DNA from 2 places in the Marinagarivorans sp. genome. Region 2 is predicted to be linked to the other one. Evidence: predicted binding sites of a transcription regulator. Region 2 holds the regulator's gene; the other holds the start of a gene.
The links. Region 2 encodes PhoB, which activates phosphate uptake and scavenging genes when phosphate is short. Its sites were predicted from a motif close to TGTCATAAANNTGTAACA; they were not measured.

Region 1: the regulator PhoB is predicted to act here: its motif matches at 11,203-11,220, upstream of AC3A8L_RS04310 (phosphatase PAP2 family protein).

Annotation. Positions count from the first base shown of each region.
Region 1 is NZ_CEXWTU010000020.1:19,841-35,885, forward strand. It holds gene AC3A8L_RS04250 (electron transfer flavoprotein subunit alpha/FixB family protein) at 1-597, shown strand, start outside; gene AC3A8L_RS04255 (ATP-binding protein) at 727-2,841, shown strand; gene AC3A8L_RS04260 (Trp family transcriptional regulator) at 2,890-3,159, shown strand; gene AC3A8L_RS04265 (anthranilate synthase component I family protein) at 3,156-4,541, shown strand; gene AC3A8L_RS04270 (anthranilate synthase component II) at 4,541-5,197, shown strand; gene AC3A8L_RS04275 (flagellar export chaperone FliS) at 5,505-5,909, opposite strand; gene AC3A8L_RS04280 (DJ-1 family glyoxalase III) at 6,039-6,614, opposite strand; gene AC3A8L_RS04285 (YkgJ family cysteine cluster protein) at 6,649-6,924, shown strand; gene hda (DnaA regulatory inactivator Hda) at 6,921-7,637, opposite strand; gene AC3A8L_RS04295 (DUF2066 domain-containing protein) at 7,683-8,735, opposite strand; gene purM (phosphoribosylformylglycinamidine cyclo-ligase) at 8,989-10,041, shown strand; gene purN (phosphoribosylglycinamide formyltransferase) at 10,045-10,665, shown strand; gene AC3A8L_RS04310 (phosphatase PAP2 family protein) at 11,299-11,811, shown strand; gene AC3A8L_RS04315 (MJ1255/VC2487 family glycosyltransferase) at 11,813-12,898, shown strand; gene AC3A8L_RS04320 (pseudouridine synthase) at 13,033-13,800, opposite strand; gene smrA (DNA endonuclease SmrA) at 13,882-14,451, opposite strand; gene ppnN (nucleotide 5'-monophosphate nucleosidase PpnN) at 14,524-15,888, opposite strand; gene AC3A8L_RS04335 (efflux RND transporter permease subunit) at 15,936-16,045, opposite strand, start outside.
Region 2 is NZ_CEXWTU010000016.1:22,085-38,129, reverse strand. It holds gene nosR (response regulator c-di-GMP phosphodiesterase, NosR family) at 1-1,022, opposite strand, end outside; gene AC3A8L_RS03715 (PilT/PilU family type 4a pilus ATPase) at 1,296-2,438, opposite strand; gene AC3A8L_RS03710 (type IV pilus twitching motility protein PilT) at 2,525-3,559, opposite strand; gene AC3A8L_RS03705 (YggS family pyridoxal phosphate-dependent enzyme) at 3,964-4,635, shown strand; gene proC (pyrroline-5-carboxylate reductase) at 4,706-5,515, shown strand; gene AC3A8L_RS03695 (YggT family protein) at 5,556-6,131, shown strand; gene AC3A8L_RS03690 (putative bifunctional diguanylate cyclase/phosphodiesterase) at 6,489-8,777, shown strand; gene AC3A8L_RS03685 (dicarboxylate/amino acid:cation symporter) at 8,794-10,083, opposite strand; gene AC3A8L_RS03680 (HU family DNA-binding protein) at 10,076-10,366, opposite strand; gene ubiA (4-hydroxybenzoate octaprenyltransferase) at 10,621-11,541, shown strand; gene phoB (phosphate regulon transcriptional regulator PhoB) at 11,688-12,386, shown strand; gene phoR (phosphate regulon sensor histidine kinase PhoR) at 12,447-13,763, shown strand; partial or broken gene AC3A8L_RS03660 (AAA family ATPase) at 14,124-16,045, opposite strand, start outside.

The DNA.
Region 1 (16,045 bases), on a different contig from region 2:
GATATTCAAGCTGTTATCAGCGCAGACACTTTCGAACGACCTATTTATGCAGGCAATGTCATCGCAACAGTTCAAAGTAGTGATGGTATTAAAGTATTAACTGTTCGCACAACTTCGTTCGACCCCGTGGTGGAGACAGGCGGCACGGCTACTATTGTGCCACTGGGCGCACAACCGGCGAGCGGGCTTTCGAACTTTGTTAGTGAGACCTTGGCGAAATCCGACAGACCCGAGCTTACTGCAGCTAACGTGGTCGTTTCTGGCGGCAGAGGCTTAGCTAATGGCGAAAACTTTGAGCTACTTTACGCCCTTGCAGACAAACTCAATGGGGCTGTTGGTGCTTCTCGCGCTGCCGTTGATGCCGGTTTTGTGCCCAACGATATGCAAGTCGGGCAAACTGGTAAAATTGTCGCGCCAGACCTTTATATCGCTGTGGGCATCTCCGGTGCGATTCAACACTTGGCAGGCATGAAAGAGTCGAAAATCATTGTCGCCATCAATAAAGATGAAGACGCCCCTATCTTTCAAGTCGCCGACTACGGTTTGGTTGCCGATCTTTTCGATGCCGTACCGGAACTCACATCGAAACTGACATAGGCACTCATGTATTGCCGACCGCTTAAGCTGCGGCTGGCAATAAGAGAATTCCCTCTAGCGCCAACCAACACTTGGTCTGGCGCTATTTTAGGGTAGAATCGCCCTTCCTCACTCGGCCAGCGCGTGATTATGCTTAGCTTCTTTACCCCGCAACTTAAAATCCAAAAGAACCGTCAAGTTCTCCGTGAAACTGACGAACGCATGGCAAAATATAGCCGTCGCGGCCTGATGAGCAATTTCATCATCTTTTTATTGTGCATGGCCGTCGGCAAGTTTGTCGATATGGAGCCGGGCATCGCCATCGCGCTGTCTATTGGCCTCCTCATTACAACTATGCTGAGGGGCTACTTATTAATTCGCTTTGACGCCCTTTACCCGCGCGCACCCGGGCTATGGCGCACGCGCTACTTTTACGCCACATTGCTCGGCGCCGCTTGGTGGGGCCTTATCGTCGCAATAGAAACACTAACCGTTGGCATCGAAAACGAAGGACCGCTGCTCTGGTTATATACCATTGTATTTTTCTCAATGACAGCCAACGCATTCGCCCCGTACAAGCAATTTTTAACGGTCTACCAGCTGCTAGGACTTGTACCTGGGACATTTTGTTTGCTTTTCACTGGCGAGATGACCGGCGTTATTTATGCCGTCGTGGTGACATTCTTCATTTGGCTACTGCATCATCAATGTGAACAAACAGCCGACACTTATTGGGAACGCTTAGAATCAGGCGCTTCACTCGAACGTAAAACCGAATCACTCGAGGAAGAAAAGCGCGACACTCGTGCCACCGCGCAGCTGCATAGAGACTACATGCTACTCCTAAAAAAAGAGCTGGAAGAACTCCTAAACACTAAGCGCTCACGGCGCACAGAAGATAACACTACGCCAAATACTGCCCAAGACAACCCCGAACAAAACACCATCATTAGAACTGTAAACGCCAGACGCCCTCGACTGCATCAGCTTCACGCTAACGTGAGTGATTTTTATCAAATTCTGACAAAAGATATCGACTTCAACGCCTCCATATTTAACCCCAAGGCTCTATTGCAGTACATCATTACGCAGTACAGCCACGACGCCAGCCAAAAAAACATTGATATTGAACTCGTCTTTTCGCCGAACCTTCCGCACTTAGTACTTGGCGACACTCAGCGCCTCGGGCAAATAATCCAAAGTATGATGAACGCCATCGTCATCCAGCTGGATGAGGGCGCGTTATTTATCGATGTGGAATACATACAAGAAAGAGGGAAAGCCGGCGAGCTAAGCATTGCCGCCAACCACCAACCCAATAGCCAGCGCACACTTTTTAATGCGCAACAGGCCACTGGCATTCAGCTTAATTTAGAGCTCGCACTCGCGATAGGTCTAGCTGAAGCGCAAGAAGGCAGCCTTGATGTCACCTCTAATAATCAAGGGACACAACTACGCTACCGCTCTGCCTTCGCCGACAAAGCGAAGGAGACCATTCGAGAAAGCGTAATCCCGGCCCTTAAAGGCAAGCGTATTCTGCTTGTGCACGAAAACCCGCGCGTTTTAGATTCCAAACGACAAGAGCTCGGCCGGCTTGGACTAACAGTATCAACAGAAACACTGTTTAAACGCGGCTTATCTACCTTACGATCCGCCATCGGCAACAACACGCCTTTTTCCGCTATTGTCTTCCATAGCCATGCCGATCCCAAAGCAAGCGCCGACTTCAGCCGTGCTTTACTGGCCGAGAATGACTGCAAGCTTATCCCTCAAATTATAATGGGTTCCAAGAGCGCTCGACAACTCGAAGATTTTTCCGACATCATCGCCAGCCCCTATGTTCACTGGATAAACAAACCCGCCGTTATCGATGATTTTAAATTATGCTTTTGGGAGCTGTTTAATCAGGATGAACAGCGCGTATCTTTAGAGCAAGAATCCACGGCCATTATTGCTACAGAAATCCCAGAATCACTGATCGATCAACTGACGCAAGAAGGGCTGTCTTGCCAAGCTTTCTCCTCAATGAAACTTTTCCTTAGTGGCACAGAAAAAAACAACTTCCAGCATGTTGTCTTCATGGGTTCCGAGAATCGTGATAACAATGACTACAGCAAGCTCAGGGAATCCTGCCCCATTATTAACATTGTCGCTAGCGATAGCCCCGAGCAAGCTCAACAACATTTAGAGCACGGCGCAGACCACTTTGTATCAGAACAAACTATTAATACTCAGCTTGCCACACTGATAAAAGCGCTCACCTAATAATTGAACGCTTGACTTAACTCACCCCGTGCAATAACGTACTAGCACATGAGTACAGCAAAAGAACATCAAGCACTGCAAGCCAATCTTATTGAGCATCTCATCTCTGCACGGACTAACGCACAGATGTCAGAGATGCTCGAGGCCCTGCTCACCCCCGGTGAGCTGCAAAATATTGCAACCCGCTTAGAAATCGCACAACTACTAAGATCAGGTATGACGCAGCGTGATATCGCCAAACAACTCGGCGTTGGCATAGCCACCGTTACTCGAGGCTCTCGCGAGCTAAAAGCCGGAAAATTTAAGGTCCAGTCATGATTCAATCCCACGCCATCCCACGAAAACCTCATTACATCAGCGTTGAGGGTGTCGACGATTTTTTTACCCTTTTCAAGAAAATTGAAAAGCATTATTCAACCTGCTTTTTTCTTGAGTCACTCGGTGAAGATAGCCACATTTCGCGCTATTCAGTCATTGGCTTCGCGCCAAAAAAACTTATTTGGGCTCAAGGAAAAACACTGACAATCGAGAATAGTGACGGCACACAAGAACACCACGATAGTGATAACCCGTATTATCTGTTACGTGAATTAATCCCGCAAAATATCTTAGCGCGTAAATACTCAGGCGGGCTTACAGGCTACATTGGTTACGACGCCATGAATTACTTTGAGCCTTCACTTAGCGTTCAAGCTAGCGAACTCTTCGAAGCGTTTAAGTTTGGCTTGTATGAAGACGGCCTAACACTCGATAAAATGACGGGAGAAGTTTCCTATTTTTATTACACCGACAATCGCCTAGAAGAAATAAAACAACTTATTAATAGTCAGTACCCTGGTGATGGCGCACTAAAAATAACCCCACTGGGCGATACAATGACACGGCAAGATCACGCCGACGCCGTTGCAAAAGTCAAACACGACATCATCGAAGGAAAAATTTTTCAGTGTGAGGTAGGCTTTAAAACGCGTTTTGAAATTGCTGGCGATACCATCAACATCTACCAAGCACTGCGCGAATCTAACCCCTCGCCACAAATGTATTATTTAAAATTTGATGATCAAAAAGTGATTGGCGCAAGCCCAGAGCTGTTATTCCGTTTACGCCAAGGGGAAATGGAAACCTACCCTTTAGCGGGAACCACCAAGCGCGGCGCCAATGCAGACGAAGACCGAGAGCTGGCGAAAACGTTATTAAACGACCCCAAAGAAATCGCCGAACATAATATGTTAGTCGACTTACACCGTAACGATATCGGTCGCGTTGCAAAATTTGGCACCGTCAAAGTCCGCAATCTTATGGACATAAAACGCTTCAGCCACGTACAGCATATTTCGAGTGAGATTGTGGGCATTATGGCCGAACAGCACGACATGTTCTCCGCCCTTGCTAGCAACTTTCCTGCAGGTACGCTCACGGGGGCACCCAAAATTGAGGCCATGAAAATCATCGACACCCTAGAGAGCGAAGGTCGCGGCCCTTATGGCGGCGCTGTAGGCCACTTCGGCTTTAATGGCGACTGCACCTTTGCCATACCCATTCGAACTGTTTTTAGTAAGGGCGAGAAAGCTTACGTGCAAACGTGCGGTGGTAATGTCTACGATTCTAATGCGGCCGATGAATACCAAGAAATACAGCGGAAATTTGCCGGTACTAATAACGTATTAAAAATGTTTATGTCAGTAGACGAGGATAAATAATGAAAGTTTTGATTATTGATAACTTCGATTCGTTTACTTACAACCTCTACCAATACATTGGTGAGATTCTGAGCGAAGAACAACACAAAAACACGATTGAGCACTTTTCAATACAGGTAAAGCGCAACAATGAGCTCACCACTGAACAAATAAAAGCGTTCGCACCAGACCGTATTATTATTTCACCAGGGCCAGGTTCACCGGATGACCCGAAGTATTTTGGTATCTGCGCAGAAGTCATAAAAACACTCGGGCAAACCACGCCGTTACTAGGAGTGTGCTTGGGAATGCAAGGCATCGCCCATGTCTTTGGCGGGGATGTTATTAAAGCCCCACTGCCCATGCACGGAAAAACTAGCGCAATCACACACACTGAATCAGGTATATTTTTAAACACACCCAACTACATTGAAATAATGCGTTATCACTCCTTAATGGCAAAGCCCAATAGTTTACCGCCGTGTTTAAAGGTTACAGCCATTGTAGGTAAACACTCGCTAGAAGACTTAAACACCTGCCTAACAAGCGAAAACCCCGTAGAGATCATGGCAATTCAACATGACACCTACCCCATCTATGGCATTCAGTATCATCCTGAATCCTTTGCAACAGAGGGCGGGAAAGAACTAATCCGAAATTTTTTATTGCTCACCTAGTACATACGCGAGTCAGCATTAGGGACGAGGCAATAATAGTTTATCCAATTAGGCGAAGAGGGCCTGCAGGGAAGCAGGTTATTAGAATAACGCAGGGAGCAGTTATCGAAGCGACTTTCTTATCGAGGCGCTTAAAGCGTCGCATGCCGGGGCCTATATGGACATAGGTCATTAGGATAACGCATGGAGCAGTTATCGAGGCATGTAACGCCTTGAGCAACGAAGATAAGGAGGTCGAGATCAGGCATTAGTGGATGAAATATTGTCTCCTCGCCCCTTAACTCATCAATTCCGCCGACTCGCGCGCCTAAGTCCCGCTGGCTAAATCCGGCACACGTAAATCCATGTTATCCCAACCGCTTTTCACTTCAGATATCAGACGCCGTGTTTCAGTAACAGCTTCCAATAACTGACTTTGATCATCTGCCGTCACGCTTAACCGTTCAATCATATATTCATACAAAGACGCTAAGTTCTGAGCAACAGCGCCACCGAGCTCAAAGTCTAAACTTTGACGCAAGCCATTAATAATCGCCTTTAATTTAGCATTCAATATATCTCGATTTTCTTCATTGCCGGCGTGTATTGCCATAATTAATCCACTAGCGCGTTCGATAGCGCCATCCATAAGCAACGAAATAACTTGATGCGACGTCAGTTGCTCCGCTTGTTCCTGCATTACTAACGCAGCCTTAGTTTGTGCGACAGCCATAAAACATCTCCTGATGTATTGTTATCAACAGTGGCAAAAAATTGCCGTTTTTGTATTGTAGATAACCATAATGCGAGGAACATGCCACGTTCATTAAGCAGGCTGATTGAACACTTATAAGACAACTCGTTAGCGGATTGTAGCAAGCCGTGAAAAACACATATCCCGAGCAATTTCATCCGCTTGCACTTCACCTAGAAGTAAAGAAACCAACGTCAAAGCAAAATCCATGGCTGTGCCTGGCCCTTGGCCTGTCACAAGCTTATTACATATTGATACCGGCTCATTCATTGCGTGGACATTATACTGTTCGAGCACACCCCTAAAAGCGGGATGACCGGTGGCAGATACACCCGAGATGAAACCATTGGCGGCAAGCACAACTGCGGGGGCGGCACATATTGCCGCCAACCAACGCTGTGAAGCGATTTGATCCGCAATAATATCGCGCAGAGGGAGAGAGTCAGCCAGATGCTGTGCGCCAGGCATTCCGCCCGGTATAACAACCATATCCCAGACTTTATTTTGACAATATTCAATATGGCAATCCGCCTCAATCTCGACACCACGCGACGCTATCACCTTGCGATGAGTCATGACTGATGCAACCGACACATTAATTTCTGCACGCCGTAAAATATCAACAATAATAACAGCTTCCATTTCTTCACTGCCGTCGGCGATTGGAACAAGCACTTTTAACATACAATACCCTCATCACTTAAAACTGGGACTAGCTATGGAATGTCGAGCGCACTGCGGCGCCTGCTGTATTGAACCTTCGATTAATCGCGCATATTTTGGCATGCCTAACGGCAAACGTGCGGGTGAAATTTGCACGCATCTTGATTTAGAACACAACGGCTGCAAAATTTGGGGGACCATAGATTACCCCGACGTATGCAAAGGGTTTAAAGCAGAAATTGATATTTGCGGCGCATCGAGAGAGGAGGCCATTGAAAATATTCGAATATTGGAAATTTCAACAATGGCGGAACCGCCAGAGAAAATCTAACGCTCTAAAACGTCTTTGACAAATCGGATGCTTAACTTTTTTTGCATCTGCAAGCTGGCTGAATCTAACTGATCTAAAATGCCAAATAAATCCTTCATTCTTCGCGGCGCACGCTTAAGAATATAATTGGCAACATCTTTATTCATTTGCATGCCGCGAGCCTTAGCACGCATTTGCAAGGCTTTAGCCTTGTCTTCATCGCTCAGGCCTGCCACGCGATAAATAACACTACCCAACACCCTTGATGCCAAATCAGGTAACCCAAATGCGATGCTCGCCGGGTTCGCGTGTGAGGCCATCAACAAGCGATGACCATTATCCTTAAGGCGGTTATACAAATGAAAGAAGGCCAGCTCCCATTCTTTATTACCCGCAATTAGCTCAATATCATCAACACAAACCAGCGGTGATGACTCTAAATTTGCACAAACTTCAGCGGGGTTTAAATCTAGCGCATCACGCAGCGGTAAATACGCAATAGGCAGCTGGCTGTGATGCGAGCAAGCCTGCACAAGATGCGTTAAACCGCAGCCACTACGCCCCCAAACAACAAGGCTTAAATCGCCCCGCCCCACACAAAACTGCTGCAAAACTTGATTCACCAGATGATTTTCTGATGACACCCAATAATTAGCAAAGGTTGCGTCATCTTGCAGCTGAATACTTAAGCTCAGCTGCTGAGGAGGTTGTGATTTACCGCTTTTAGAGCGCATCGCGACACACCCCAAAAACAATAAACGAAGAAATAAGCATTGAAATTAACGCCCCAACCATTGAAATTGTGCAGGTCTATCTGGCGCGCCCAGCATCGATTGCGACAATAAATCTTCTGGGGGGTTTAATAAGCGTATTTTTCGATCCAGAGCCAACGCATCACTTAGCTGTTCCCAAGAAGCCGATAACAAAATATGCAGCACCAGCTGATCTTCCCGAACTGCAACTAAAGCCACTTGCCGTATTAACGGCTGCTTCAACAGGTAACTCAAAACTTCCTCATAATGCCGATAATTATCAACACCACTTAACACCATCACCTGTAGCTGCTCACCTTCATCCGTTGCACTTTGCACAGCATAGCGCTCAGCTAAAAACGCGACCAATGGGTCTACGCCTACAGAACCCAACTCACTATACACAAACGTACTGTAATCATAACTCCTGCGCTCGTCGGCATGATGAAACTGCCAAGTGGCAAACCACTCCTCGGAGCTTGTTTGGCTATATCTAGCACTGAGAACAGTATTAACGTCATAGCGTGACGATGCCGCAAGAATGGCTTCATCATCCTGAGTCCATAACTGCTCTGCCGACAAAAGTATTTGGTCATCCAAATCCCACAAGGGTAACAGCACGGGCAAACCGCGAGTATTCGCTCGCGCAACCAACGCTTTGACGAGCGGATGCTCAGGGTCGGTAATGATTTGGCGCCCGCCTTCAGGGGTATCTTCTATCGCCCAAATAAGTGCCTGCGGCCGATTCATGGGCCACACACCCCGCCCACTCTCTTTTAAAAGTTGGCGGACCTTACCGGGATCAAAATCAGCCTTTAAAAGAAGTGTGATCCCCTGCTCTAGCATTTTTTGATTTGGCTGAATATAGCGAAACTGCTGCACGTAACTCCCAGCATTCGCCTGCGCCTTCAATCCAAGCTCGGTTGCAGGGGCATCGAGGCTTCCCGAAACTTTAATAAGCACATTGGCCATCGCTTGCACCAACGCCGCTTTTCGGTCTGCGATGCTTTGGCTCGCAACCGGTACCTGCGCTGAAAAATACTCTGTACCCGCCCACGATGGCGCGGTAAGAATAAACATTAGTACACCCAAGATTAGTTGCCGCACTCGGTCGCACTCCGTATCTGTAGAAAGGGGCCGCGATTGTAACAAACCTCCGCTTCGGCATATAGCGGCAGTACACAGCTAATACGCCAACCTTATAACCCAGGGCATTGATAATTCATGCTAAAACGGTTTTTCAGCCGGTAAGGCGTGCGGGCCTCGGGCCATTGCTGGTAGAATGCCACGCTTTGCCCGCTGGGCCTCATTCGCAGTTATAGAACCGGAAAACATGAGCCAAGACAAAACACAACTTAGTTATAAAGATGCTGGTGTCGATATCGACGCTGGTGAAGCCCTCGTTGAACGTATTAAGTCGGTTGCTAAGCGCACTCGACGCCCCGAAGTCCTTGCGGGACTTGGCGGTTTTGGCGCTCTTTTCGAACTTCCCACTGGCTATAAAGAGCCCGTACTGGTATCCGGCACCGATGGCGTAGGCACAAAGCTTCGCCTAGCCATGCAATTAAACAAACACGACACCATAGGGATTGACCTTGTCGCTATGTGCGTTAACGATTTGATTGTCGGTGGCGCCGAGCCGCTATTCTTTTTAGATTACTATGCGACTGGCAAACTCAATGTCGATATGGCGGCCAGCGTTGTTAGCGGCATAGGAACCGGTTGTGAATTATCAGGCTGTGCGCTGACCGGCGGTGAAACCGCGGAAATGCCAGGCATGTACGAAGGCGACGATTACGACCTTGCCGGATTTTGTGTAGGCATTGTCGAAAAATCAGAAATTTTAGACGGCAGCAAAGTAAAAGCCGGCGATACCTTAATAGGCATTGCCGCGAGCGGCCCCCACTCAAACGGTTACTCTCTCATTCGCAAGATTCTAGAGGTAGCAAACGCCGATTTATCGCAACCCTTGGGCGACAGCACCCTAGGCGATGCGTTAATGGCACCTACACGCATCTATGTTAAGCCTTTACTTAAATTGCTTAAGCAACAGCCCATCAGCGCATTGGCTCACATCACAGGCGGCGGCTTGCTGGAAAACATTCCCCGCGTATTGCCAAGCAATACCAAGGCCGCTATCGACGCCAACAGCTGGCAACTTCCAGAAGTCTTCCAGTGGCTGCAAAGTAACGGCAATGTCGCTAGCTTAGAAATGTATCGCACATTTAACTGTGGCATTGGCATGGTCGTCGCTGTACCGAGCGACGCTGCGCAAGCCACTCTAGAGCAGCTTGCCAGCGACGGCGAAACGGCCTTTGTTATTGGCAGTATCGAAGCCAGCGATCAAGAAACACCGCATGTTGAAATGCAAAACGTTCAAGGTTAAGGCATGCGTATTGTTGTATTGATTTCCGGCAGCGGAAGCAACCTGCAAGCGATTATTGATGGCTCCAACGATGGTCGAATTAACGGCAACGTTGTTGCCGTTATTAGTAATCGGCCTGATGTTAAAGGCTTAGAGCGCGCACATAACCACGGTATAGAAGCCATCACGCTAGACCACCGAAACTTCGACACCCGAGAAGCCTTCGACCTAGCACTGGCACAACGCATCGACCAGTTTGAGCCAGAGCTGGTGATTCTTGCCGGGTTTATGCGCATTCTAACGCCAGCGTTTACAGGCCGTTATTTGGGTCGAATGCTAAATATCCACCCCTCGCTTCTACCTAAATATCCGGGCTTGCACACCCATAAACGCGCACTCGAAGCTGGCGATAAAGAGCACGGTGTTACCGTACACTTTGTCACGGCCGAGCTAGATGGCGGCCCTGCTGTAGCGCAAGCTCGTGTTCCTGTCCTTAATAACGACACAGAAAGCAGCCTAGCCGAACGCATACTAGTGCAAGAGCATCGCATCTACCCCCTAGTCGCCGGTTGGTTTTGCGAAGGCCGCCTTACACTGCAGGGTAATACGGCACTGTTGGACAGCACCCCAATAACTACTTTCTAACCTACCGCTATAGCGCGCCAATTTAAAGGTGCGCTCATTTCCCTCCAAATATCCTTTTGTGCGAGATCTCCTACAAGAACTAGTGGTTAACACGACTTTAACCGCACCCGTAATTTCGACATAATGATCCCACAAGGACGGAACGGCATGAAGCCACAGGATTTAGGACAACAACTCAGGGAAACGCTCAGGTAGAGCAACCGCATTGGAGCGGTAGGATTATAGGATTAACTACAGGATGTAGTATCACAGGAGTGATTGGAATAACGGATGCCGAGCAAGATGCTCGCAATAATGAGTTGAAGCAGGATAGCTAGCCAGGTATTGGCGGGATCAATAGTTACACGGACGATAGACAAGGAACACCGGCCGGAAGCCGAAATGGATAGAAATCCCAACAGGAAGGGGAAATTATAAAAGCCTGCTTAACGCAATGTTAAGCAGGCTTTTTTATGCCTGCGTTTTTTCAAAAAATAATTCCGCCTCGCAATAATATTTTGACGCAAAAACACACAGCTTTGCGCCAATGTATCGTCTTGTCACACAACAGCCATAAATCGTGCATCTCACTGCAACAATTCTCACATAATCTAAATGGCATAACGACAATCTGATAAAAAGAGAGAGCCAAGCATGCGCCTGCTTAAAAACATTCACGATCTCGACGTGCAAACATTCAGCTGGTGTTTACGCCGCAAGCATCGTCAACTTGCGGTATGGCTAAGCCGCGGAATTTCCTACACAGCCAACGGTCCATTTTATGCCTTGGCCGGTTTGAGTTTTATGCTGGCAGAACATTGGGATTTGGTGAAGTTACTGACTATTGGCTTTGTTTTAGAACGCACCCTTTACTTTATTTTCAAAAAATCATTTAAACGCAACCGCCCTCCCGAAGCCATTCCTGGCTATACAAGCGTTATTAAACCTTCCGACAAGTTTAGCTTTCCTTCCGGCCATACTTCAGCTGCATTTTTAGTTGCGGTTGCTGTTAGTTCAGCATTCCCTTTCATGGCTTGGATTCTATTTCCCTGGGCTATTTTGGTCGGCGTTGCGCGCGTCATGCTAGGCGTGCACTTTCCTACAGACACACTTGCTGGCGCAACACTCGGCAGTTCGCTGTGTCTTTTACTCATTAGCGGGATATAACATGATGAAAATTCTTTATGGCGTACAAGCAACGGGTAATGGCCATATTACACGAGCAAGAGCTCTAGCCACCGAATTCAACAAAGCCGGCATAAAAGTTGACTATTTGTTTTCGGGCCGAGCACGCGAAAACTTTTTTGACATGGAAGTATTTGGCAATTGGAAATGCCGTAAAGGCCTAACGTTTGTTCATCAATCCGGAAAGCTCAATATTGCCAAGACAATCAAGCAAAATAGCTTAGAGACTTTATTGAAAGATATTAATCAGCTCGACTTATCTTCTTATGATTTTGTCCTAACCGATTTTGAACCCATCACCGCATGGGCAGCTAAGAAACAGAAAAAAACCTGCATAGGCGTAGGTCATCAATATGCATTTTTTAACGCTGTACCTCGTCGTGGCGACAATATCGTTTCACGTAACATCATGAAATATTTTGCACCCGCGGATATTCGTCTTGGGCTCCACTGGCATCACTTTGGCGGCCCTATCCTGCCTCCTATTGCCGAGGTGCACGAAACTCAATTTCCCGTTGACCCTAAGAAAATTGTTGTTTATTTGGGGTTTGAATCTCACGAAGATATTCTCCAGCTGCTAGAGCCATTTAAAGATCACTTATTTGTTATTTATGGTCCCTATGCGCGCTATCAAAGCTATGGCCACATACAACTTAAGCCATTATCTCGCGAAGGTTTTCAAACTGATCTTTCAACCGCAAATGGTGTAATTTGTAATGCCGGCTTCGAACTTGCCAGCGAGGCCATTCAGCTAGGAAAAAAACTTTTAGTAAAGCCCCTACACGGGCAAATGGAGCAACTGTCTAATGCGCGAGCACTAGAAGAACTCCAACTCGGCATGACCATGGAAACTCTCGACACTAAAACCGTAAAGCAATGGCTCAACAGCTTTGTAGCTAAGCGCGTTATATACCCTAACGTAGCAAAAGCTATTGTTCATTGGCTTCAGCACTCCAACCGAAAAGACACACAAATTTTAGCAAACACACTATGGGAAAATGTCGACCTACCACCCCTGCATTCAGAAACCCCCTACCCTCAAATACAAACGCAAACGCAAACGGCCTAAAAATTGCGAAATTTAGGGGCGAGACAATAAATAGCTTATCCAATTAGACGAAGAGGGCCTGCAGGGACGCAGGCTATTAGACACTGTATCCGCAAAGGGATATACGTTATCAAAGCCATCAATTAAGCCACTAATTATTCCAAAAAACCCAACCAGTCAAAGCGGTCCAACACAGTCAAAAACGGCCCCTCTGGGTTGGCCTGAACGATCAATTTATCGCCTGTAACTGGGTGAGCAAAAGTGAGCCTGTAGGCATGAAGTAATAATCGCGCAGCCGAAAAGTGGTTGGCAAAATAATGGTTATATTTTGATTTACCGTATTTGGGGCAGCCTATTATTGGGTGAGATAAATGCTTAAAATGCCGACGAATCTGATGTTTACGGCCCGTCATTAAACGAGCCTTAACGAATGAAAATCGACTATTCGGGTATTTATCGATTTCGGCTGCAATTTCTATGGTGGCCAACCGCTCAAAATCCGTAGTGGCTTCTTGAGCCGGTTTATCGGCGGCTGGTTTACCGCGCTTACTTTTGAAGTCGACTACTGGCTTTAAGGGATGATCTATTCGGCCATGCTCAGGACAATAACCTCGGCAAATCAATAAATATTCCTTAACCGCACTGTTTTCTTCCATCTGAAGCTTTATTGCTGCAGCCATTGCCGATGTCTTTGCAAAGACAATAACACCCGATGTAGGCTTATCTAAGCGATGCACAGGGTAAACATAACACCCAATCTGATCACGCAGTAACTGCAATAAAAAAAGGGTTTCGTGCTTATCTATATTGCTCTTGTGAACGAGCAAGCCTTCTGGCTTGTACACAGCAACAAGCGATTCATCCTCATACAATATATTGAGTATTGGAGGGCCCACAGGCTCACAAAAATTGGAGTCAGACACGCAATCACCTAGGCTTTCGAATAAAATTATTTAAAGTGGGGTACACCGTACTGGAAAAGTTTAGATTAAAAGCAGAACGACCTAGCGCTTTTGATGCTTTTCGCGATTATTGAGTTTGTTGGCATCGCTTTTTTTAAGCAACACATAGGTTGCACCATAACTGCCATGCCGTTTTTGCGCGCTATGAAATGCCAGCACCTCATCCATTTGGGGCAACCAATAAGCCACGCAACTTTTAAGCAAAGCTGGCTGATCGCGCCCCTCGCCTTTACCGTGTGTAATTAAGGCTGTGCGTACATCATGCGCAACACAATCTTTAACGAACTGATAAACCAATTTTCGGGCTACATCCATCGTTAATTTATGTAAGTCTAGGCGCGCATCTATTTTATATTTCCCTAAGCGCACATTGCGATAAACACCGTGCTGCACACCCGGGCGCACAAAGCTAATTTCGGATAAAGGTTCGACCATTTCAATGGGCTCGCCAGACAGCGGGTCTTCAGGCGCCGCAGCTTCAAGTTGCGCTGTTTCACGCCGCTCTTTTAATGTGGTTGCATCAACGGTTGTTTTTTGCAGCACAACGCGGGGCTCAGTTTTAATGGGCGTAACATCATCACCTAATAAATCTAAAAATGAGTTATCGCCCATACATCATTACCACAACAAAAAAACAATCATTAAAAGGTGGCGATTAAGCTAATCGCCCCTAAACATGGAAACTTAACGTACTATTTTGTAACAAGGAATATATTCTTGCGTAGGAATTTTCATCCGTTTTTGCGCAACAAACGCTTTAAGCAAGGCATCCAACGGCTCAATAATGCTGTTTTCACCGGATATATGATAAGGCCCTTTTTCGGCTACGGCCTTAATGCCGTCGGCTTTCACATTGCCATCGACAATACCCGAAAAGGCTTTGCGCAAATTAGCCGCCAATTTATGTACGGGCTGATCCTTGCTGAGGTTTAATGCCGCCATCGAGTCATGCGTAGGTTTAAAGGGGCGCTGAAAATCTTCATCGATGGTCAGTAGCCAATTAAAATAATAGGCATCTTGGTTTTCACGGCGATAAGCTTGCGCGGCCTCTAGGCCATCTCGCTGAGCACGCGCCACCGCTTTAGGGTCATCAATAATGATTTCATATAGCGCTTGCGCTTCTTTACCCAGGATTTTGGCGACGAAATCATCGATTTGCTCAAAATATCCAGCCGCCTCTTTAGGGCCAGTAAATATAAGTGGAAATGGAATGTGCTTGTTTTTGGGATTCAACAAAATACCCAAGATGTACAGAATTTCTTCGGCCGTACCGGCACCACCAGGAAAAACCACAATACCATGCCCGGTGCGAACGAACGCCTCTAGACGTTTTTCGATATCCGGCATGATGATTAAGCTATTTACAATCGGATTGGGCGATTCGGCGGCAATAATACCTGGCTCAGTAATGCCAATATAGCGGCCGGCTTGCCGCTGCTTAGCGTGCGCGATCGCAGCGCCCTTCATTGGGCCCTTCATCGCTCCGGGGCCACAACCGGTACAAATATCAAGGCCGCGAAGGCCCATTTCATAACCGACTTTTTTCGTGTATTGGTACTCTATTTCACCAATAGAATGACCGCCCCAGCACACCACAAGGTTGCCACGCTCGTTACCTTTAAAGGCACCCGCATTACGTAAAATATGGAACACGGCATTGGTAATGTCCTCTTGCTTTTCCATATCTAGTGCACAATTCGCATTCAGCTCATTGTTGATATAGACCAAATCTCGCAATGCGGCGAAAACATGCTCTTTAATACCCTCAATCATTTTCCCGTCGACAAACGCGTTATTCGGGGCATTAGCAATTTCGAGTTTAATGCCGCGCTCTTGCTGTATAAGCGAAACGGCAAAGTCTTTATGCGCATCCAACACCTCTTGGGTGTTGTCCATTTCGCTGCCGGTATTGAGCACAGCTAAAGCACAGCGTCTAAAGGTGTCGTACATTTGAGTGCTAGAAGTTTTAGCTAACCGAGCTACTTCCCACTGAGAAAGCACATCAAGGGTTGCTCCAGGCGTAATTCGGGTTGTTATTTTTTTCATCATCAATCCTCTTGTTTTCCTTAAGTTTAGCCTTCAATAGCCCGGTAGCGCTAATTCGTTTTAAAGGGGCGCGTTAAAATAATCAGCTGCGGCAAAATGAATAAGGCACCGGATAACGCGGCCAGCATCGCCAATCCCGTTAACAAACCAAAGTAAATCG
Region 2 (16,045 bases):
AGGCATTGGCGAGCCAATAAGCCATGATATAGATCGTGGTAATCGGCAATAACCGAGACTATGCGTGCCGATTTTGAGATAGCATCTCCCCGTAAGCCATCAGGGAAGCCCTTACCATCCATATGCTCATGATGCTGCTTGACGACTTTCGCGACGCCCTCTAAACCTTTAGCCGCGGAAAGTGCCATTTCGGCTAATATAGGATGCTGCTGGTAGTCAGCCAGCTCTTCATCCGTCATATCATAAACTGGCTTTTTACGTAAATTCTCAGGTAACGCCATTAGGCCTATATCATGCAACAGGCCTACGGTTTGAGTCAGCTCTATATCGTCTGTACTCAACTTCATCGCTATCGCCGTTTTCTGCGCCAACTCAGCCACAAAGCGACAATGATTATTCGCGCGCCCTTCATTCCAATCCAACAATTGGGTCACCACGCTAAGCGCATCATGGAAACTTTTCTTTGATCGCTCGTGGGTCATTTGCAGCAAAGTTAATGCTTGCTCAATTTCAATCGTGCGCTCTTTGACCGTTTTATCTAAACTTAACGCTAACCGTCCTAGCTGATGATTTTGCTTGCGCGTCAATTCCTCTAAGCGTTTACGTTCGCGCTCAGACTCCTGAAAACGTAATGCCCCCTGAATCACCTCACCTAACAAGCGGTCATCCCAAGGTTTGTTGATGTAGTTATAAATACCAGCTTGGTTAATCGCGTTTTCTAATGCTTGTACATCCGCATGACCCGTTAATAGAATTCGGATAACCTCTGGGTATTGCTGTTTGATCTTGGCTAGAAAGACATCCCCAGTCATGCCTGGCATGCGCATATCAGACACCACGACATTGACGTTCTGGCTCGCGAGAATAGCTAAGCCCTCCTCGCCACTCAGCGCCGTTAAAACATTCCAGTTTCGGCCACGTGAAAACCGAGTCATAGCCTTAAGCACGGGGCCTTCATCATCCACAAACAGGACCGTGGGCTCTGAAGCCACGCTCGGACTATTGTCTTCTTCGTTTTTCAAGCCTGTTACACCATTGTTTTCGTATATATAAGTAATAGTACATATCCACTGAATTGGCTTAATTCCGTAACCCAGCAGTTAGGAGGTTCGTCTATTGAAGTCGAGATTTTAATAACATTTTGCCTCTGCGTTCGATAAAGCCAGGCAAGAGAGAAGCTAAGGAAACAAAGATAGAAAACTACAGGCGAAAAAAAACCGGCATTCGCCGGTTTTTATCACTTTAAGGAACATTAGCTCGATGGCATAAAAGCCAGCGACTAAGGAAACTGCCCCTTAGAAGCGGCGCATACGATTTGTTTCGTCTTCCTCAATAGAAAGCTCATCAGCTGCATTCGATAGATACTCAGCATCGGACTCGGAACCCAACTTGATCAGCAGGCGCAAGTCGTTCGCGGAGTCGGCATGGGCCAAAGCGTCTTCGTAAGTGATTTCACCAGCATCGTATAAATCATATAAAGCTTGGTCAAAGGTCTGCATGCCCAGCTCGGTTGATTTTTTCATCAACTCTTTCAGCTCATGCACTTCACCCTTGCGAATAGTATCGGCAGCCAACGGGGTATTCAGCATAACCTCTAAGCAGGCTCGTCGGCTATTGCCGTCAGGTGTTGGAATTAACTGCTGAGCAATAATCGCTTTTAGGTTCAATGATAGATCCATCCACAACTGCGTATGGCGGTCTGCAGGGAAAAAATGAATGATGCGGTCCAGTGCTTGGTTAGCGTTGTTAGCGTGCAAAGTACACAGGCAGAGATGGCCAGTTTCAGCGAAGGCGATGGCATTTTCCATCGTCTCACGTGTGCGGACCTCACCAATCAAGATAACATCAGGCGCTTGTCGCAGTGTGTTCTTCAGAGCAATATCAAAAGATTCAGTATCGATGCCTACTTCGCGCTGAGTAATCACACACCCCTGATGCTGATGAACAAATTCGATAGGGTCTTCGATCGAGATGATATGCCCTTTCGAATTGCGATTACGATGACCAATCATCGCCGCTAGCGACGTTGACTTACCGGTACCCGTTGCACCCACAAAGATGATTAAGCCCCGCTTTGTCATCGCGAGGTCTTTGATGATTTCAGGTAAGCCTAAATCATCAACTTTCGGGATCTGGGTTTCGATACGACGCAAAACCATGCCCGCCAGGTTGCGCTGATAAAAAGCGCTAACCCGAAAGCGACCCACACCGCGCGCACTAATCGCGAAGTTCAGCTCTTTTTTATCAACAAATTCTTCGCGCTGCTTTTCATTCATAGTACTAAGCACGGTTTCACGCGATTTTTCCGGTGATAAAGGCGTAGTCGTGACTGGCGTTATTTTACCGTTCACTTTCATGGAGGGTGGCACGCCAGCAGTAATAAATAAATCAGATGCTTGCTTTTCCACCATTAAACGGAGGAGTCGATCAATTTCCATCGTAGCTCTCTTAACTATTCGTTATTCGTCACAGGTGCTCACGCGGCTGCGTATAGCAATAAGCCGACACTCAGTGCCGGCCGACCTTAGAAATTTTCGGGCATTTTGGCTTTTTCGCGAGCAACATCACGGCTAATAATACGTCGTTCAACGAGATCGGCCAGACATTGATCCATCGTTTGCATACCTACGGCAGCACCGGTTTGAATCGAAGAATACATCTGCGCGACTTTATCTTCGCGAATAAGGTTACGAATAGCCGGCGTACCTCGCATAATTTCGTGTGCGGCAATACGACCACCACCCACACGCTTCATCAGTGTTTGCGAGACCACAGCCTGCAAAGACTCCGACAACATAGAACGAACCATGGATTTTTCATTCGCAGGGAACACATCCACAATTCGGTCAATGGTTTTTGCCGCTGAGGTGGTGTGCAAAGTACCAAAAACTAAGTGGCCCGTTTCCGCGGCCGTGAGGGCAAGACGGATCGTTTCTAAATCGCGCATCTCGCCGACAAGGATAATATCGGGATCTTCCCGCAGCGCCGAGCGCAACGCTTCAGCAAAGCCATGGGTATCGCGGTGTACTTCACGCTGGTTAACCAAACATTTTTTGGATTCGTGCACAAATTCGATAGGATCTTCGATGGTAAGAATGTGCTCATACTTACTTTCGTTGATAAAATCGACCATAGCCGCCAGGGTAGTCGATTTACCCGAACCCGTAGGGCCGGTGACCAATACAAGCCCACGCGGCACCGAACAGACATCGCGAAATACCTGCCCCATTCCCAACTCTTCCATTGTGAGTACTTTGGATGGAATAGTACGGAATACCGCACCAGCACCGCGGTTATGATTAAAGGCGTTAACACGAAAGCGCGCTACACCGGGCACCTCAAAGGAGAAATCGGTCTCTAGGAATTCTTCGAAGTCTTTGCGCTGCTTATCGTTCATAATTTCATAAATTAGAGCATGCACCGACTTATGATCCATGGGTGGCAAGTTAATTCGACGTACATCGCCATCAACACGAATCATTGGCGGTAAACCTGCCGATAAGTGTAAGTCAGAAGCCCCCTGTTTGGCCGAAAAAGCCAACAGTTCAGTAATATCCATAGTGAAAACCTTTGCTGTTCTTTATCTCGTTCAAATCAATTTTTTGCAGACCGACACATTAGGGCCGAGGAAAAAATACTTTATCCAATAATACTTGCCTAATTGGACAAACTATTATTGCCTCGCCCCTTAAGCCTAGACGAATGGCTTAAACAAATAAACTGACCTGTATCTTTACGTTATTGTTATGTCTTAAACCACGACAATCGTTGACGTGGGGCTTAGCTAAGCCACTTGATAAACTACCTTGTGTCACCACTATTTTTGGTGACATCTTTATATAAATCTATCGGGCCAGAATACAAGCCGGCACTGAAAGCGTATGGTCACATGCCCTGCAGGTAGACCTACGTCACCTAAAACGTCGAGTGTACTCCACTCGAGAGAGACTAAACAGCCAATATATGACGAACATTTCACACAACCTAGCGCAAATCAACCAGCTGATTACCCAAGCGGCGCAGAAGTGCCAACGAACTCCCGACGACATCCTCTTATTGGCGGTGTCGAAGGTACAACCCATTTCAGCATTAGAGGAGGCTTATAGCGCTGGGCTTCGCCATTTTGGTGAAAATTATGTGCAAGAATTGGAACAAAAAGCGACAGCGCTTAGTAACCTCGGTATCATTTGGCACTTCATTGGCCCAATTCAATCTAATAAAACACGCGTACTTGCCGAGCGTTGCCATTGGGTGCACAGTATAGACCGAGTAAAAATCGCCCAACGTTTAAGCCTTCAACGTCCGGCACACCTACAACCGCTGCAGGTGTGCATTCAGGTGAACATTGACAACGAAGATAGCAAATCGGGTATTTGCCCTGCTGAGCTACCCCACTTAATTTCAGCAATACAGTCTCTACCTAATTTGGAGCTGCGAGGATTAATGGCAATACCGAGTAAAGCGGCGCCCAAAGCGGCATTTGAAGCCATGCAAAAACTCGCGAAACAGCACGGCCTGGAGACATTATCCATGGGTATGTCTGCCGATATGGAAGAAGCCATTGCCGCGGGTAGCACGATAGTGCGCATTGGCACTGCATTGTTTGGCCCCCGACAAGCGGCCCCTAACCATTAAATTGAGTTATTTTTAGGTTGGCAGGTGCTTAGCATCCAACACCTTTAACCATAGCGAGAATGTGAAGACTATGAGCAATATCTGTTTTATCGGTGCCGGTAACATGGCACAAAGTATTATTGGCGGCTTGATCAGATCCGGCTCAAGTAAAGAATCCATTTGGGCAACCGCACGAAGCGAAGACAAGCGCACAAGCCTTGCTAGCAATTTTGGCGTGAATACAACCGATAATAACGTCGCGGCCGTAGAAGCCTGCCGTATTATTATTTTGGCTGTCAAACCGCAAATGATGTTTGGTGTCTGCGAAGAGATCGCCCCCTACATTCAGGGCAAACTCATCATTTCAGTGGCCGCCGGCATCACCTGTAAGGCTTTAGAGAAATGGTTAGGCTCTAGCGCAGCCATTATTAGGTGCATGCCAAACACCCCCTCCCTGATTAGCCAAGGCGCCTGCGGCCTATATGCGAACGCCAATACCAATACATTGCAGAAACAAGCTGCCCAAGCCATATTAGAAGCCACAGGCAAAGCCATATGGGTAGATAATGAAGATCTGATGCATACCATTACTGCAGTATCGGGAAGCGGGCCAGCCTACTTCTTCCTATTCCTGGAAGCCATGACGCAGGCAGCCGTAGACCAAGGCTTAGACCGCAGCACCGCACAAACGCTGGCCATTCAAACTGCAAAAGGCGCTGCACTGCTAGCAGAGCAGAGCGATGACAACCTCGAAACACTACGCAAAAAAGTTACCTCGCCTGGTGGCACAACCGAGCAAGCCATCTTAAGCTTTGAGCACAGTGGGCTGCGCAGTACCGTAAACAAAGCCATGACCGCTTGTGCTGAGCGCTCAAAAACAATGGCCGAAGAGCTTTATTAATACACTATTCTTTCAACGCGTATCGCTTTAAGGGCTTCTTATGCAGGGCACGTTCGTACAAATCGCCATCTTTATTATCAATACCGTAGCTACGCTCTATGTTGGCGCTATCCTCCTGCGGTTTTTACTTCAGGTCGTCAGGGCCGACTTTTATAACCCGTTGTCGCAACTGATTGTAAAGGCCACTAACCCACTGCTGAAGCCGCTGCGAAAAGTAATCCCGGGCATCGGCGGTTTTGATATTGCCGCGCTTGCGCTAGCATTTATTGCACAATTCGTTTTTATTTGTTTATTGCAGTTAGTCGCTAATGGCTCGGTTAGCTTATACGGGGGCGTTATATTTATATGGGCCTTACTGGCTTTAATGATGCTTATTTTAGGCATCTATATGGTTAGCATGTTTATTGTTGCCATCGCCAGCTTTATTGCCCCCCACAGCAGTAATTTTGCCCTTTTACTGATGCGGCAAATCATAGAGCCCATCTGTATTCCAGTGCGTAAACTGATCCCGCCGATGGGTGGATTCGACTTTTCATTTATGGCTGTAGCCATGGGGATTTACATTCTTCGAATGCTAGTTATGGGGGTTGCACATAACTACGGCATTCCGTTATAACCATTCAAACAGCCGAAAATACCCTTCGTATTTTTTGGCTGTTTGAAACCACCTATTGATTCCCTCCCCAAAAAACAGAACAACATACGTCCCGCCGCTCATTACCGCTGCGATAAAGACCAACGATATTAATAAACGACCTCTTATACTTTTTTGCTTCAACATAGCCAATTCGTGTCAGCTCCCTGCAATACCGTGCCTATACTCAATATATGACGATAGATCTTGAGTAGATCAGGAGAGTAATGTGAGGAAAGCTGTACACATAAGCACTATTTTTAAAAGCAAAAGATTCCGTCACCTCCTCTGCCCAGCATTGCATCAAATGCAACAAGTTAATATTGGCGGAGATATTTATTGACGTTTTTAGCCTTTGAATCTCGCTTATTCAAGATCGTTTTATGCGTGCTCGCAGCAGCGGCACCCTTAGGCATATTATTGCTGGTTTTGAATAGCGCGACACAACCACCACTCAGCGCACCACTGACCCTACTCTGCCTGTGTGCGTCACTTTGCTTAAGCGCCGTACTGTATGCCTTATATCAGCGCCTTAAAAAAGCACAGCGGCTGTTAGGTCTATACCGCGAGGCCATAGCCGCCACACCCTATGCCCTATCCATTTACGATCACAACGAGAAGTTAGTTGATAGCAACCAAGCTTACCGCAATATTCACCAAGCAGCCTTTGAACAGCATTCCACAGACGTCAACTATGAAGACCTAATCCGCACAACTGCGGCACAGTTCACCCGACAAGAAAATATTGAGCAATGGGTTGAGCAGCGCTTATTAGCGCAAAGAGCCGGCTCAGGGGAGCACGTAGACGAACACTACCCTGATGGTCGCTGGTTACGAGTATCAAAACACAGAACAAGTAGTAATGCGGTAGTGAGCTATTGCATCGACATTAGCGACTTAAAGCACCGCGAACAACAACTCAGTGATAGCGAAAAACGCTACGCTGCACTGACTCAAGTCGCCCCAGTAGGTATTTGGCAAATAACTAATTCGGGTAATACTCTCTTCCACAATCACGCATTACTGAATGCCTTAGACTGTAAAGACGAATCCGCCCTACGCGATAACCGCGCGCTTAAAGCGCTACAGATCTATCAAAACGATAAATTACTCAGCCACAATGAATCACATGACCGACTATTGCGGGGCAAGCACCCTCTTTACGTTGAAGCGACCATGGATAATCACCCCGAAAAAACGCTGTACATTGCGCGCAGTAAACATATCGAGAATAAAGATGGTGAACACTCCTACATGATGGTTGTGCTGGATGTTAGCCAGCGCAAGCAAGCCGAAAAAGATATACGTTACTTAGCCGAGCACGACCCTCTAACCGGCCTATCTAACCGTAATATGCTTAATTTGAAATTACATAACTTACTGCAAAAAAAGACAGCCTTTGCCATTGTGCTTCTGGACTTAGACCACTTTAAAGATGTTAACGATAGCCTAGGACATCAAATTGGAGACCGGCTCATTAAAGAGTCGGCCGAACGTCTCAAGAAAACATTGCGCAGCGATGATTTTGCCAGCCGATTAGGTGGCGATGAGTTTGCCATTGTACTTCCCGACGTCACCGACTTAACCAGCGCGCACGCCATCATTAAGCGCATCTACTCCGGTTTTAAAGAACCGGTTATTATCGAAGATAACATTATCCCAATCAGTGCTAGCGCTGGTATTGCGCTCTACCCTGAACACGGCAGCAGCGAGCAAGAACTGATTCAGCACGCAGATATTGCGCTATATCATCAGAAAAATTTAGGCCGAGGTTCTTTTACACTTTTCGAAACAGCGTTGGCCAATGAGATTCAAGCCCGCAAAGAAATAGAACAAGACCTGCGCCGAGCACTAAATAACAAACATGAACTAAGTGTTAACTATCAACCACAGTACAACATTCAAACTTCCGAAATGACAGGCGTAGAAGCGTTAGTACGCTGGAAAAACCAACGCACAGAACAGTGGATATCACCGGCCGATTTTATCCCTATTGCAGAACAAAGCGGGCTCATTTATTTACTGGACAAATTTGTATTGAAAACAGCCGCGACACAAGTCCATAAATGGCATCAAATGGGTTATTGTAAACTGGTATTGGCCAGTAATTTATCGACAGTCCATTTTCGCGGTGATACTTTAACCACAATGATTACCGACGTACTGAAAAGTACAGAGCTGGACCCAGCCAATTTAGAGTTAGAAATTACCGAAGGACTGTTCTTAGCAGAACAATCTCACGCAACAGAACAACTGGAGTTATTACGTAAAAAAGGGATTAAGGTTGCAGTAGATGATTTTGGCACTGGCTACTCAAACTTAGGCTATTTGAACAATTTACCCGTTGACAGCCTAAAGATAGATCGCTCTTTTATTGATAACTTCGATAAGAATAATTACTACCGCTCAATCGTTAAATTCATTATTGAGTTAGGTAATAACTTAGGGCTCGATATTATTGCAGAAGGCATCGAAACTCAAAATCAACTCGATGCACTTATTGCATTAAGCTGTTCTCACGGGCAAGGCTATTATCTAGCCCGCCCGCAACCTGCCGACGTCATTGAAAAACTACTGATCGACACTGTCGGTATATCACAGCCCAATAAAGCAGAACACACCCGCTAGTAATAGCTCTTAACAGCTAGGAGCTACTCGTGGGCTCCAGTATGCCCGTCTCGCCTTCCGATTTCGCTATAATAACCGCACAGCAGCTATCACTAAAAACGTTAACCGCAGTTCGTAACATATCCAAAACACGATCAGTAACAAGCAGTAAACCAATGCCTTCTAACGGCAAACCTATTGCCCCTAGGATAATAGCAATTGCCACCAAACTGGCAGAGGGAATACCCGCAACACCAACGGATGTTAGCAGCGCCACTAACACCACCATAAACTGCTGCGCAATAGACAAATCCAAGCCGTAAGCTTGCGCAATAAACATGGCCGCAACACATTCATACAATGCGGTACCATCCATATTAACGGTTGCCCCCAAGGGAATAACGAACGATGTTGTCTTGTTCGAGACGCCCGCGTTTTTTTGCAAGCAATCCATGGTGACCGGCAGTGTTGCCGACGAGCTGGCCGTTGAAAACGCCGTCAACATCGCAGGGAACATGGCTCGATAATGCAGAATAGGATTTACGCCCCCCATAGCCTTTAATAAAAAAGCCATAGTAATAAACATATGGAAAGCCAGTGCCAAAATAACCGTTAAGAAGAAAACAGCCAAAGGAACGAAGCTTTGTAAGCCTGTCGCCATTGCCGTTTTAGCAACAAGGCCAAAAACACCGATGGGAGCAAATTTCATAATAAACAAGGTGATATGCATCATGGTGTCAAAGACGCCCTGCCAAAAATTAGCCAGGGTTTCACGCCCCTTCACACTGGCTTTATTCATAAATAAACCGAATAAAACACCAAAAACAATCACAGCTAACAATTGGTTGCTGTCACCAGCCGCATCAACAATATTAGTGGGTAACATCCTCAAAAACACACCCGCAATATCATTCGTACTTTTTCCGCTCACTTTATCCAAAGCACCGTCGAGTTCTTCCGGTGAACTTAGGTTTAACTGCTCGCGGGCGGGCTCTCCATCCACAATACCAGGCTGCGAAATATTCACGAAAGCCAGACCAATAAAAATTGCCAATACGCTAGACAACATGTAAAAGCTGAGCGTCTTCCCGCTCAAGCGCCCTACATTATCTCCGGAGCCCAAACCGTAAACACCGCAAATAATTGAAGACAAAACTAACGGTACAATCACCATTTTTAAGCCACGCAAGAACAGCGTGCCGACAAAGTCAAAAACGGCATAAAGCGAAATACCAAAAACCTCAGCCCCTACCGATAACGGCAATCCCACCAATAGTGCGCAAGCAATTGCGATCAATATTTGCCAATGCAGTTGTAGTTTAAACATTGTCTGTTGCTCCATTTATCGCCAACTTAAGCCCACTACCAGCCTTAAAACCCGGCGTATTACGAGCCGCAATAGTGATCGCCTCCCCAGTTTGAGGATTGCGCCCAGCGCGCTTAGCCGTATGCTTAATCGCAAAGCTGCCAAAGCCCACTAAACTCACCTTCTCCCCTCTCGCCAAAGCATTAGTAACCTGCTCAACAAAACTGGCAACGCACTCATCAGCTTGACGCTGAGTGAGGCCTACGTTTTCAGCAACCAGAGCCACTAGTTCGGTTTTAAGCATAGGTAAATATCCTCTTTACGGGGAATCAATAGGAAATCTGGCCTACAGGCTAATGGCCTGCACGACTATTAGCAAGTTCAAGGCCATTGACTGGCGCCCTATCAACCCACCTTCTGCGCTGAAGTAGCGTGATTCTGCCCCAAGAATTCGCTCAAATGCGTTAGGATGTGCGATGGCTTTAGCATTCGCGAACTGTTGCGGGCTATAATTGCCTTTTTCCTAAGCAAAGCACCATGATAAAGACGCGCTTACACATGATAAAAACTCATATCGCCCTAGCCGCTGCGCGCGTCAAAGTTTCGCCCTTACTAACCCACCCCGCGTTAAGTGCTAGCATAAAGTTAATGCGCCTGGATCGCCCAATCGGCATCTACTTGGTGCTTTGGCCAACGCTGTGGGCACTTTGGATTGCCTCTGAAGGGGTTCCACGCTGGCCTGTTCTGTTTATTTTTGTACTTGGCGCCATTGTAATGCGCTCAGCTGGCTGCGTAATCAACGACTATGCCGATAAGGCCATTGATGGTCACGTACAGCGCACCAAAGACCGCCCCCTTGCGACGGGTCAACTTTCACCACGCTTTGCACTGTATCTGTTTGGCGCCTTACTGTTCGTCGCTTTTTGCCTTGTATTGATGACAAATATGATGACCCTAGTAACGGCTTTAGGCGCTGTAGCCCTCACGACAATCTACCCTTATATGAAGCGGCATACGTATTTACCTCAGGTAGTACTCGGTGCCGCTTTTGCCTGGGCGATTCCTATGGCATTTGCAGCCATCACAGAGAATTTGCCAAAATCCATGTGGACGCTCTATATGGCAGTGGTCGTTTGGACAATTATTTACGACACCTTTTATGCCATGGTTGACCGTGAGGATGACCTGAAGATTGGCGTAAAATCTACCGCTATCTTATTTGCCGAAAACGACCGCTTGATCACTGCTATCCTTCAAGGTTTTACCTTGATCATACTACTAACTGTAGGCAATAGTTTTAAGCTGCAATGGCCCTACTATCTAAGTTTAATGGGCACTGCAGGGCTTTTTGGCTACCAGCAGTTCCTCATTCGTACACGCAAACCCAAGCGATGCTTTGAAGCATTCTTGAATAACAATTGGGTCGGGATGCTGATTTTTATGGGCATTGTCTTAAGCTACAGCGTCGCTCCAAGCTAAGAAAATACAGTACAAGCCAGCCGGTAGTACGGCCGCACCAAAGTATTTACTCAGCTCTAAACAAGACGCTGTCATAAAACAGTAACAAAAAATTTATTTAATGCTCACCTTAATTGGAAACCAAACAGCAGTTATAGGTGGTTTAAATGGTATCAAAAACGATTTTAATCGTTGACGACGAAGCCCCCATTCGCGATATGTTACGCGTGGCTTTGGAGATGGCAGAATATAACTGCCTTGAAGCCGGCGAGGCCCAAAGCGCACATGCCATTATTGTGGATCAAAAACCTGATCTAATTATTTTGGACTGGATGATGCCGGGCACCAGTGGTATGGAGTTAGCTCGCCGTCTCAAAAGAGATCAGCTCACAGCCGAAATCCCCATAATTATGCTGACCGCTAAAGGCGAGGAAGATAACAAAATCCAAGGTTTAGAAGCTGGCGCCGATGATTACATCACCAAGCCATTCTCCCCAAGAGAGCTCGTTGCGCGCCTAAAGGCCGTTTTACGCCGTACGGACACATTAGCGACCGGAGACCCCATAGTGGTCGACCGCCTCCGCTTAGATCCGTCCAGCCACCGCGTAACCATTAGCGAAACTCCCGTACAAATGGGGCCAACAGAGTACCGCTTACTCGAATTTTTCTTAACTCACCAAGAGCGTGTTTATACCCGCAACCAGCTGCTCGACCATGTTTGGGGGGGCAACGTTTACGTCGAAGAACGTACCGTTGATGTCCACATTCGTCGATTGCGTAAAGCACTCGCCCTCGAAGGCCACGATCGTTTTATTCAAACTGTACGCGGTTCGGGTTATCGCTTTTCGCCTAAAATATCCGCCTAAAAAACACCCAGAACAACACCTAAAAGAACACCTAAAACAACAATAGAATGACAGGTACCTATGTTACGTAGAGGTTTAAAAACCGAATTCCGGTGGTTTTGCGTTTGGCTTTGCGTCTTTGCACTGACGGGTTTTTTGACGGGATACACCATCATCGCACTGCTGGTGTTTAGCTTCGGCTATATCGCTTGGCAGTTTTCACGACTTTACCAGCTAGAGGCTTGGGTTAATCAGGCCCGTCGTCACGAGCCGCCAAGCGAGGAGCTACAAGGCGCATGGGCAGACATAGCCGACGACGTTCAATTGATGCACAACCGCCACGAAAAAGAAAAGCTACGCTTAGAAGCCGTTGTACACCGAGTACAAGAAATGACGACCGCATTAAATGATGGCGTTATTCTTGTCGATAACAGAGGTAATATTGAATGGTGGAATCGCGCTGCCGGTGAACTATTCAACTTCCAACAGATCGACTTAGGGCAGAAAATCACCAACCTAATCCGATTCCCAAAATTTATTCGCTATTACGAAAAAGAAGATTTCAGTGAGCCTCTAGACCATACATTAGCCCAGAAAAATGCCATGGAAATAGAGTTTTTAGTTCACAAGTTCGGGCAAAATGAACGCTTAATCGTCATTCGTGACATCTCACGACTCAGTAAACTAGAAAAAATACGCAAGGACTTCGTGGCTAATGTTTCTCACGAGCTACGCACCCCTCTCACCGTTCTTCGCGGCTATTTAGAAACCATTGAGGATGCCAGCAATATTCCACCCGTATGGCGTAAGGCGATAGCACACATGCAAAGCCAAACCGTCAGAATGACATCATTAATTAATGATCTCATTATACTAAGCCGACTTGAAACCGATGAAAAAGAGCATGGACAAGACATCGTATGTATAAATCAACTTGCCCACACAGTCGCAGATGATGCACGCCAGATCAGTGCCGACAGCAAGCATTTAATCAGCGTCAATGGGGCAAAAGAAGCGTTTATTTATGGCAGGGAACAAGAGCTTCGAAGCGCCATATCCAACCTAGTCTTTAACGCTATTAACTACACCCCTAACGAAGGTATTATCCTCATTGATATTGTGCAAGGCTCAAACGGCACCACAATTACTGTTAGCGATAATGGCGATGGCATTGACCCTAAGCACATCCCCCGCTTAACCGAGCGTTTTTACCGTGTAGACCCCGGCCGATCAGTCAACTCTGGTGGCACTGGTCTAGGCCTTGCCATCGTGAAGCACGCGTTGATACGGCATAACGCTGAACTCACGATTAAGAGTACACCTGGGCGCGGCAGTGAATTTATTTGTTATTTCCCGCCGGCACGTACGGCGAACAAACCGCTAAAACATAGCACGTAACAACACTCTCTCTATGTTAATAAAAAACTAAAAATCATCGCTCTATTAACCGCCCTATTACGTGTTGTTTTTCTCATTAATACAGCGATATTTCAAGGGCAACTTAACCGATTCGGTATTATCCCACGCCGTGTAGATGGCTTAATCGGCATTATTTTCAGCCCATTTTTACACGGTAACAGCAGCCATCTTTTAAATAACATCGTTGGTTTAAACCTCTTTGCACTGATTACCATGGCTCACGGCATTCGGTTTTTTTGGCGAGTAAGCTTCCTAATTATTTTAATCGGCGGCTTTGGTGTTTGGCTAATGGGGCGCAGCAATATTTACGTAACGTCAATACAATGAAAAACGTTAGGTCTAATCACCCAATTCATCAAACTCATCTGATTCCTTCTGTTTACCAGAACGTTTCCCCGCCGAGAACGCCCGTAATTCAGCCGATAGCTTCGTAATCCGCTTAACGATAGTAATGTCAAAATCAATCGATTTTTCAACAGCCCCAGTGAGTTTATTCGCCGCGCTTTCGAGCACATCAGCAACGCGGGTTAACTGATGATCCTGAGCATTAGACAAAGCGCCCACGTCGATTTTAAGCCCTTGCTCGCCAATAACAGAATCCAAAGCACCAAACTTAGCCACCATAGATTCTAACGGCCCAACCCATGCAGGCACTTGGCTTGAAGTTTTTTGCGCGGACTCGCTCACATTCAACCCAGACTGCTCAATCGCGGATGCAATCGTACTCAACGCCTGAAGAGGCGATTCCTGCAACTCTATTCGCAGCGCTTCATTGGATAGCTGCCCCTGCAAACTTTGCAACTGCTGACCAATCGCCGTTAACGGCGCAACTACTGTTGATTCTTGAGCGAAAACAGAACCTACATTTTGTAAAGCTTCGGTAATTTCTGAAATTTTAAGCGCAATACGTTGCGCGCCATCCACATCACTATCGGAGTCTTTATTCTTAAGGAAGTCCACCTTAATTGCCGCCCAGCGAGCCTCCTGTTCTGGCGTCATATTACCGCGCAGTTCCGCAAGTTTAAGTAAGTTATCTTCAGACCCACTCGTTAATAACTGTGACTCACCTTGATAATGATCATCAATCATCGCCATTAACTCTTCATGCGTCATCACGGCTGAAATTTTCTCAGCCATTTTATTCATATTCCGATAACTGCCTTGAAGTTTGAACGAAGGCTCAACCCGATATTTATCATTTTGAGCGGCAGAAGCAATATATTGCTGATTAATTTTAAGGATGACATCGCGGACAACAAACATCTTTTTAAGCACATCGCATATCTCACCAATTTCAGCACCACTATAAGCATGGCTCAAATCAGTCGCTGCAATATTTTCGCCTTCAGCCTTTGCTATAAGCTTGTAAACATCATCTAAAGAGCGCAGCGCCAAAGGGGCTAAAACAGCGTTAGAGGTCAAGCTGTTTTCGATATAGCTCATCGCAAACTGCTGATCCATACCACCCAAAATATCACCCAAGTTATAAATATCTGCACGGTTGGCTAGCATATCCGGTACTTTAAAAGCCTCACCGGACTCGGTGTAAGGGTTACCGGCCATCACAACACAGAATTTTCGACCACGCATATCATACGTTTTTGTTTTACCTTTCCACACACCTTCAACGCGACGCGTACCATCACATAAAGAAATGAATTTCTGTAGGAATTCGGAATGCGTATGCTGAATATCATCAAGATAAAGCATAACGTTATTACCCATTTCCAGACCCAAGTTGATTTTAATCAACTCCTGTCGCGCAGTGGCATTAGGCGCATGCTCAGGGTCGAGGGACATCACATCATGTCCAAGCGAGGGGCAATTGATTTTCATAAAAATCAGACCCAAACGACTCGCCACATATTCCATTAAGGTCGTTTTACCGTAACCCGGCGGCGAGATCATCATCAGCAAACCCATTAGGTCGGTGCGCTTGGTATCACCCACCGTACCCATTTGCTTCGCTAAGTTATCACCAATAATTGGCAAATAGGATTCGTTGATCAGCCGATTTCTTACAAAAGAGCTTAATGGGCGAGGCTTGAATTCCTCTAATCGCAATTTATCTCGCTCTTGTTGCATAACCTGTGCCCGCAGCGATAAATAATTGTGATAGCTGGGGACATAAACCTCAACATGATGACGTAGTGTTTTAAGGAAATCATTTAAAGAAAGTTTTAACGTTTGCTGCTCAAGCTTTTTATGGTTACCCAGTAAACCGCTAACCTTAACATCAAGATCTACCAAGACATTTCGTC